Regions from separate parts of the Jeotgalicoccus sp. ATCC 8456 genome, predicted to be linked through region 3. Evidence: riboswitches for the same ligand, from Rfam matches in the RefSeq annotation. Region 3 holds a riboswitch; each other region holds the start of a gene.

The links. Region 3 has a riboswitch for S-adenosylmethionine ahead of JEM45_RS06125 (5-methyltetrahydropteroyltriglutamate--homocysteine S-methyltransferase). Riboswitches for the same ligand answer to the same signal wherever they lie in the genome.
Region 1: another riboswitch for S-adenosylmethionine. It lies ahead of JEM45_RS04985 (methionine ABC transporter ATP-binding protein); the one in region 3 lies ahead of JEM45_RS06125 (5-methyltetrahydropteroyltriglutamate--homocysteine S-methyltransferase).
Region 2: another riboswitch for S-adenosylmethionine. It lies ahead of JEM45_RS02855 (methionine ABC transporter ATP-binding protein); the one in region 3 lies ahead of JEM45_RS06125 (5-methyltetrahydropteroyltriglutamate--homocysteine S-methyltransferase).

What each region holds. Positions count from the first base shown of each region.
Region 1 covers NZ_CP066224.1:987,420-990,549, forward strand. The annotation lists gene JEM45_RS04980 (methionine ABC transporter permease) at 1-228, opposite strand, end outside; gene JEM45_RS04985 (methionine ABC transporter ATP-binding protein) at 225-1,247, opposite strand; SAM riboswitch class I at 1,329-1,427, opposite strand; gene JEM45_RS04990 (thioredoxin family protein) at 1,468-1,782, opposite strand; gene JEM45_RS04995 (toprim domain-containing protein) at 1,733-2,140, opposite strand; gene gcvH (glycine cleavage system protein GcvH) at 2,234-2,614, opposite strand; gene JEM45_RS05005 (Spx/MgsR family RNA polymerase-binding regulatory protein) at 2,681-3,037, opposite strand.
Region 2 covers NZ_CP066224.1:526,752-529,881, forward strand. The annotation lists gene JEM45_RS02850 (methionine ABC transporter permease) at 1-534, opposite strand, end outside; gene JEM45_RS02855 (methionine ABC transporter ATP-binding protein) at 587-1,600, opposite strand; SAM riboswitch class I at 1,659-1,761, opposite strand; gene JEM45_RS02860 (SprT-like domain-containing protein) at 1,798-2,298, opposite strand; gene JEM45_RS02865 (putative RNA methyltransferase) at 2,615-3,130, opposite strand, start outside.
Region 3 covers NZ_CP066224.1:1,196,061-1,199,190, forward strand. The annotation lists gene JEM45_RS10920 (ribonuclease H1 domain-containing protein) at 1-9, opposite strand, end outside; gene JEM45_RS06125 (5-methyltetrahydropteroyltriglutamate--homocysteine S-methyltransferase) at 69-1,154, opposite strand; SAM riboswitch class I at 1,246-1,351, opposite strand; gene JEM45_RS06130 (MFS transporter) at 1,510-2,685, shown strand; gene JEM45_RS06135 (MsnO8 family LLM class oxidoreductase) at 2,848-3,130, opposite strand, start outside.

The sequences.
Region 1 (3,130 bases), 210 kb from region 3:
AAAGAGATTGACGATGAAGGATGTCGTTCCATAAAGCGGTTTTGAGGGAACATTTTCACTCTTATTAGATAAGAACAAGATAATACCGAAAATGAGTCCAATTATAAAGGCTGCAATCGTTGCAATCACAGTCATATATATCGTTTCATAAGTCGCTTCAAATACTGCATCCCATTTCACATTTTCAAAACTAAACATATTTTTAAATTCTTCAATTACACTGTTCATCCTGCTTCAACCTCCAATGTGACATCGTGCTTCTTAAACTCATTTGAGATTGATTCAAGGGTCTCATTATCGATATCTAAGGCAATATATAAATGTCCAAATGATTCTTGATTCGTCTGTTTAATATTACCTGATAAAATATTTACATCTAAACCGTAATTTCTTATAACTTCAGAAACAATTGGAGATTTTGTTCTTGTACCTACAAAGTTTAATTTTACAATTGTTGAAGTAGGGAACGATGCTTTAAGTTCTTCAATTGCAAGTTGGTGGTCATCATCTGAAATGTCATCCTTAACAAAGCGTTTTGTTACACTTGATTGTGGATTTTGGAACAATTCAATTACTGAACCCACTTCAACGACCTTACCGTTCTCCATCACTGCTGCACGGTCACATATCTTTCTGATCACATGCATTTCGTGAGTAATCAAGACGATGGTTAGATTCATCTCTTTTGTAATATCAACAAGTAAATCTAAAACTTCATCAGTTGTTTCTGGATCTAAGGCACTAGTTGCTTCATCACATAGTAATACTTCAGGCTTGTTCGATAAGGCTCTAGCAATACCGACACGTTGTTTTTGTCCACCTGATAGCTCACTTGGGTAATTATGTGCTCTACCTTCTAGTCCAACAAGTTTAATTAATTCATCAACGCGTGCCTGGCGTTCCTTTTTTGGTACACCTGCAATTTCCATTGGAAAACTAATATTTTCTGCGACTGTTCTTGACCACAGTAAGTTGAAATGTTGGAAAATCATAGACACTTTCTGGCGTTTATTTCGAAGATCACCTTTGGACATTTTACTGATGTCATCTCCACTGACAATCACGTCACCTTCAGTTACATCTTCTAATCCATTTAACAATCTGATTAAGGTGGATTTCCCTGCACCTGAGTAGCCGATTATCCCAAATATTTCACCGTGATTAATCGATAAGTCAACTTGGTCAACTGCTGTTATATTTTGTTTCTTAGTTTTAAATATCTTAGAAACACTTTTTATATTAATCATGATACATTACCCTTTCTCATCGATCGAAAATTAAAAGACCTACTCATAATATTATGAGTAGGCCTTTTAATTTCATTATGCCTCTCATCTTTAGGATTTGTTCCTGTGATTTAGCACCTTGTCATTAAGACGGTTGCCGTGGCTTCTTAGGGCACTTCCCTCCACCACTCTTGATAAGAGTTCTATTCGATTGAGATTTATAATATCAGACTATTCTCTACTAGTCAACCAGGAATTCATCTAATACTTCATTTAAATATGGTACTGAGTGAAAAGCATAGAGTGCATTCACAAGTTGACCATTTTTAAATAACAGCAAGGCTGGTGCTGAACGTATGTGATACTTATCTATTAAGTCTTTATGGTAGTTCAAGTTAATTCTCTCGTATGAGATATCCTTCATCTCAGTGACGACTTTCAACATGGATTCTGAAATTTCACATGTCTTACACATCGTGGCATAACCAAAGATAATATAACTGTCCTTATCCTGTGTATTCTTTAATAAATCTGCTGTTGAAATTATTTCCTTCACGATAAAACTTACCTTTCATTATTAACGCATTATCTACGTAAAAACCGTGTCTTAAGAGGAGGTTAGCTAGATAGTCATGCGGGCAACGACCGACTTCTCCAAATTTTGGATCAATATAAATATGCGTGCTTTCACTTAAATGTTTTTTAAACCATTGACGAATTTTTCTTCCTTCTTTATCCGCATCGGATAATATAAAAATTTGCGAATCACCTAGCTGTTCGATAATTTCATCTAATTTGGAAATACCCATTGTTCCGAAAGTGCAAATAATTTGAGCCGGTTCTACTAACACTTCTTCTAAGCGACGTTTATCAGTCTTGCCTTCAACAATGAGTACCTTATCAGAAAGATTCATTCGTATCACCCTTAGTTTAATTTTATACAAATTCACCAGAAGTAATAAATATTTGTTTTTAAAAAACTCCGGACAAATGTCCAGAGTTTAAAATTAACCCTCGATAACTGCTTGATAACTAGCAGCATCAAGAAGATTATCAAGTTCGCTTTCATCTGAAAGTTCAACTTTCAGCATCCAAGCGCCTTCATATGGATTTTCATTTACAAGTTCAGGACTATCTTCAAGCTCTTCGTTAATCGCAACGATTGAACCTGAAACTGGAGCGATTAATTCTGAAACAGTCTTAACTGATTCAACGCTACCGAATGATTCACCTGTTGATACGTCGTCGCCTTCCTCTGGAAGCTCAACAAACACAATATCACCAAGTTCAGATTGTGCAAAATCAGTAATACCGATAGTTACAGTATTCCCTTCAACCTTTACCCATTCATGGTCCTCACTGTATTTTAGATCTTGTGGTAATGACACGCTAAAACCTCCCTTTTAACTTATCATATATATTGTTACATATTCATCATACTACAGGCAAGAAGATTAATTCAATAAAGCTTGCTCATAATTTTCTTCTTTAAAACCTAAAAGAACTTGGTTATCTAATACAACCATTGGTCGCTTGATTAACATACCGTCACTTGCAAGCAATTCAAACTTTTCGTCATCTGAAAGTTCAGGCAAGCGTTCTTTTAAATCAAGTTCTTTAAATTTGCCCCCTCTTTTATTAAAGAAATCATCTACGTTATATGAAGAACGGTCTACAATACCTTTTAGCGTATCGATTGACGGTACGTTTTCGACCATATCTATGGCAGTGAATTCTAAGTTGTTATCCTCTAAAAATTTCTTCCCCTTACGGCAAGTTGTACATTTTGAATACTCATAAAAAGTTATCATTATATCCTCCTAAAATAGAAAGTCATCTTAGGTTAATTCTACCTTAGAAATAATATTTTATACACTTAAAACACAAAATAAACCCAAAACCTT
Region 2 (3,130 bases), 670 kb from region 3:
TAAGACAACCACTGTCACAATCATCGTTAATGTGTCATAACGGTAATAACCGTATCGTATGGCTAGGTCACCTACACCACCACCACCGACAACGCCTGCAGTCGCTGAGAAAGCAATAATTGAAATAATTGTTAGCGTAATCGCTTGGGTAATACTCTTTTTCGCTTCTGGTAACAAAACATCCGTAACGATTAAGAAAATTGAAGCGCCACCAGCAATACACGCTTCAATCACTCCGTCCTTAACACCGTTGAAACTAGATTCAACGAGTCGGGCAAATAGTGGTACTGCAGCTATTGATAAGGCCACACTTGCAAATACTGGCCCATGTGAATCATTGACTAACCAAGTTGCAAAAGGCATTATCGCAACGATTAAGATAATGAAAGGGAATGACCGTATAATATTCATCACCCATCCAAGAACACTGTTTAAAGGTTTAATTCTAAAAAGGAGTGGATGCTGTGTAATATATAAAAGGATACCAAGTGGTAAGCCTAATAACACTGCAAAAAATATTGAAATAGAAACCATTTGTACGGTCTCAAGTAATGCTTTATATAAAATTGGCCATAACTGACTGAAACTATCCAATGTAACCCACCCTTTCTATGCCGTTCGTCTGGTCAATATGACTTTTCAGTCTATTAATTTCTTCTTCTTTACCAGTCACTTGGAACATTAAAAAACCAAGTGGTTGATCCTTAATGTATTCAATACGTCCATTTAAGATGCTTATGTTTAAATCAAAATTACGGTAGAGTTTGTTGAGATAATTTTCCTCTGCATTTTCACTGAGAAACTGTATTGTAATCACTTGATTCTCACGCGTTGCCTTAAACTGATTAGGGACTTCAAAATTATAAATTTCTTGAACAAAGTCTTTAGTAATTTCATGCTTAGGATGACTAAAGACATCGTAAGTATGACCTATTTCTAAAATTTCGCCTTTAGACATTACACCGACCCGGTCTGCAATCTCTTTGATGACTTCCATTTCATGAGTAATAACGATAATCGTAATACCTAAATCCTTATTGATTCGATTCAATAATTTAAGAATACTCTTAGTCGTGTCTGGATCTAAGGCACTTGTTGCTTCATCACAAAGCAAAATGTCAGGATCATTTGCAAGTGCACGAGCAATACCGACTCTTTGCTTTTGCCCTCCACTTAAATTTGATGATTTAATTTCAGCCTTGTCTCCAAGACCAACCAGTTCCAATAGTTCTTTGATACGGGCTGTTCTGTTCTTTTTATCAAATTTTGAAGCTTTTAAGACAAACTCAATATTTTCATAAACGGTCTTAGATTCAATGAGGTTAAACTGCTGAAATATCATGCCAATTTTCTGTCGTTTCTGTCTGAGTTCATGCTTAGTGAGCTTTGTTAAATCTTCACCAGCAACTGTTACAGAACCCGTTGTTGGTTGTTCTAATAAGTTGATTAGTCTAACAAGAGTAGATTTACCTGCACCTGAATATCCGATTAAACCAAAAATCTCACCTGATTTAATTTCTAATGATGTTTCTTTTAATGCTTCAACCTTACGACCTTTTAATTGATAGGTTTTTGAAACGCTCTCCAATTTTATGCTCATGATCTACCTCCTCTTTAAAATAAAAAAACCATTCATCATGTAGACAAATGGCGATGTTTGATTATCTTTCAAGCCGATGCCTGCAGGATTTAGCACAGTACTTAAATAAGCCCGCTGCTGAGACTTCATAGGGCCCGACCCTCCATCTCTCTTGATAATTTCATATTCAATTTAGAGTAATACTATAGGATTTAATTCTAAAAGTCAATATAAGGCGACTCATTACTTTGACCGAGATAAGCAAATCTCGAATGACAACGTACACAGACATACCGCTTCTCATAGCCCTTCATACGTTTAGTAAATTTATAATTACAGTGCATACATTGATAATGATGTAAAATGCCTTTGTATCTATAGGTTCTTGTTAATGAAATATTGAGCTTCTTGAGTGTATTCTTAAAATAATCATCTTGATCTCGGTAAGGTTTATTTATTCGATATAGACAAAAATGCACACATTCATGGTGTAGGACATCAAGAATTACGTGCCTCGGATTATTGTCGATAAAGGATTTCGACATGACAATCTCTTCGTTAATAACCCTGTTGTATCTCGTCTTAATTACAAAAGCGCCCAGTTTGGCTGTCATTCTATTTGAGATTCTTAGCGGAATATTAAAATCCACATTAAAAAACTTTTTTGAGAATGTTACCGCATATTTTAATAATTCTTTTTCGTCCACCTTACTCACCACTACTTATAAATAGTCATAAAAAAAGAGAGACTCGAAGTCTCCCTAACAGATAAATAATATAATATGATATCTAGGCCAAAGGCACTATCAAAGAACGATTGAGCTAATAATATGAAATATAGCTATAAATTAATAGGTCGTTCTGTTATGTATTTCTTAATATATTTTCATTATATTTTAATCTTTGGCTTATTTCAAGCCTAAATGTGAAATAATTAAGTTTGTAATGTCTTTGTAATATATGCCCGAATGTTTCAAGTATTAGCCTATAAACAGTATTATAACGCAGTTTGATAAGATTACAATGACAGTTATTTCAAAATTGCGCTTGAATAATGTGTAAATCTACAGTAATTATTTTACTGCTTGTTTCAGTAAAATCTCTAACCTCTTGCTGAATTACATGCCAACCGAGCGGGGTCATCTTGATTAAGTCTTTTAAAGCAGAATCATCCAGTTCAACTTCATATGTGATTCTCTCTTCGGAAATAACATCTACTTTATTTCTCAATAATTCCAAGGTATCCGTATTCTCATATTCTTGACTATCACCGGCTAAGGCCTCTCTAATTTCTTTTAAGTACTTGCTACCAGGAATAACTTTAATCAGTATGCCGTTCGGCTTTAATATACGATGAAATTCTTCATAATTCGCAGGAGATAAGTAGCTTAAAATAACATCTATACTACTCTCTTTAAACGGTGTATGTCTTAAATCACCGACCACCCAGTTTTCATGACTATAGTTTTTACTCGCGAGTAAAACGCCATCTTTTGAGATATCTAATCCAACACCATGAGTGTTATCTTTATCAACTAGTTTTATAATTGA
Region 3 (3,130 bases):
TTTCGCCATAACGATACTCCTTTAAATATATAAAACCACTCATGATTGTACCATGAGTGGCAGTTTCCTTATAATAATTCGTCAGCAAGTGCAATGACGTAACGTAATTTTTCCCACTGTTCTTCCTCAGTTAAAACATTTCCGTGGTGTGTTGAAGAGAATCCACATTGTGGACTCAAACGAATTTGTTCTTTAGGCACATAATTGGTCGCTTCTTCAATACGCGCTTTGATCACTTCTTTATCTTCTAAATCACCACTTTTTGAAGTCAGTAAACCGAGCACAACAGCCGGGCCACCATCAGGAATTTCTTTTAGAGGCTCAAAATCGCCTGAACGATCATCGTCATACTCTAAAAAGAAACCATCAACATTTTCTTTAGCAAATAAGACAGGTGCAATCTTGGCGTATGATCCTTCAAATGCCCAAGTTGAACGGTAGTTTCCTCGACATAAGTGAGTAGTAATTACCATATCTTCTGGTTTCACTTCTAGGGCGCCATTTACAACTCTTAGAGCAAGATCTATAAGTTGTTCGCGGTTATAACCACTCTCTTGATACGGTTCTTCTTCAGTATTTAGTCTTGCAATATAAACATCATCTAACTGTAAGTATCGACAACCGACATCATAGAAGGCCAAGATGGCATCCTGGTAAGCTGCAATAATGTCATCTGTATATTCTTCAATATCCGGATAGATTTCCTTATTACGTACACCATAGTTGAAAAATTGGTTAGGTGAAGGAATCGTTTGTTTTGGAACAGCTCTGTCTCCAACGATTTCCTTAAACAGGATAAACTCTTTCACGTGTGGATGGTTTTTATCGAAAGAAATCTTACCGATGTTTCGGATATTATAGGCTTCTGTCTTCATGCCATTGAATGAGTAACCTTCTTCAGGGATATAGCCTTCAAAGCCACCAACATGTTCCATAAAGTCAGTGTGCCAAAAACGTCGGCGGAACTCGCCATCCGTAACAGCCTTGAGTCCGACTTCAATTTGCTTATCCACAACTTTTTCAATTTCTTCTGTTTCTATTTTAAATAATTCGTCCTTACTGATATTACCTGCTTCAAAGTCTTTTCTTGCTTGATGTATTCTGACAGGACGTAATAAACTTCCGACGTGATCTGCTTTAAATGGTGCTGACATGTAATAACCTCTTTCAATATTGTTTTTAAATAAATAAAATCCCCTTCTATCTTGTTTAAGATTTAAAAGAGGAGTGCTTTACATGTCCATCTTCTCATCTTTAAGTTACAAGAACTTCAAGGAATTAGCACAGTACCCCTAAGGGTCCGCTGCTGAGGTATCGACGGGCCTTTTCCCTCCACCTCTCTGGATAAGAATTTTATTTATTTAATTGAATATTATATTAGCACTAGACATAATATTCTGTCAAATAACTTATAAATCACTAAGTGAAAACACTTTCTTTATATATAATATAGACTTTGTTTTTAATGTGTAATAGTATATCTCTTATGCTTTTAGTAAGGAGGTTAATATGAAGAATCAAGCTTCAAGACAACTTGTCATTACAATTTTTATGATCGGTGCCTTTGCAGTCGGCATGACAGAGTATGTCGTTACCGGTTTATTAACTCAATTTGCTGCAGATTTAAACGTTGAAGTTTCTACAACCGGTTTACTTCTAAGTGTTTATGCACTCAGTGTTGCTGTGTTTGGTCCGGTGATTCGATTATTAACGTTGAGATTGTCTCCGAAATTACTCTTAATAATTTTAATTTCTATATTTATAGTTTCTAATATTGTTGCCGCGACCGCACCAAATTTTGAAGTACTACTATTATCGCGTTTGTTATCCGCTTCTATGCATGCGCCATTCTTCGGTGTCATGATGAGTTTAGCGATGGTAATTTCTCCACCAAATAAGAAAACCGGCGCGGTTGCCCTAGTGAATGGTGGACTCGTCATCGCAGTGATGCTCGGTGTACCATTTGGTTCATACATTGGTGCCTTGTTAGACTGGAGAATCGTCTTTTGGATCATCGTTACCCTCTGCATAATCAACTTACTTGGTCTAATATTATTTACACCAAACTATAAGACAGGTGAAGCACCGAAAATCTCTAGTGAATTGTCAGCATTAAAAGATAAGAATGTCATCATGTTAATGATTACGATTATTTTTGGATACTCAGGTGTATTTACTGCTTATACGTTTTTAGAACCTATGTTAAGAGACATTGCTGGTATGGGAGACTTTGGGGTCACTTTTAGTATGCTAATGTTTGGTACTTTTGCAGTCATTGGTAACTTTTCGTCTGGGCGAATCCAACCCGGAAAACTAACTGGCGCAGTTACTTTGGTTATTCTGTTCTTAGCCATCGTCTTATTCGGTTTAACCTTTATGTTAGAAGTTCCATATCTTGCCTACCTTGCCGCTGGACTATTTGGCTTAGGCACATTCGGAATTTCTCCAATGTTGAATTCTAAGATTATTTTTGCAGCCGTTACCGCACCCGCTTTAGCCGGAACTTTGGCCGCTTCAGTTTTCAACCTTTCAAACTCAATCGGTGCATCACTCGGTTCACTTTTATTGACTAACGGATTTTCATACCGTGAGATTACCTTCATTGCCGGTGGTATGTTAGTATTTGGCGCTTTATGCATGGTCGCCACTCACTTCATAGAAGATAAAAGCCGCTTTGAAAATTAATGTTTTATAATATCTCTATAGCTATCGGCTCTCTGTCGTGGTCACAGCGGGCCGTTATTTACTTTTCGGCTTTCTGTGATCACTACAGCGGGCCACCCGCTATCATCAACATCACAAAAAAAGCGTTGAACTCTATAAGGTTCAACGCTTTTCTTAATTATTTTACATCACTTCAGCAATTCTTTTATAACTATTAACCTTATCAGTAAAATCATGTGTAATCGTCACTATCATTAACTCATCAACACCGTAAGTTCTTTGATATGCCATCAACTTATCCCGCACAAAATCAGCATCTCCTATGATGACATTGTCACGGACCTTATTGAGCTCAGCTACTTCTTCCTCGGTCAATTCAATTGCTGAAACTTCATCAAATGAAGGTATGCCAGAAAATTCTCGCCCAGTTGATTTTAAGGCTTGATTGACTAAATAAGGTCTCGCC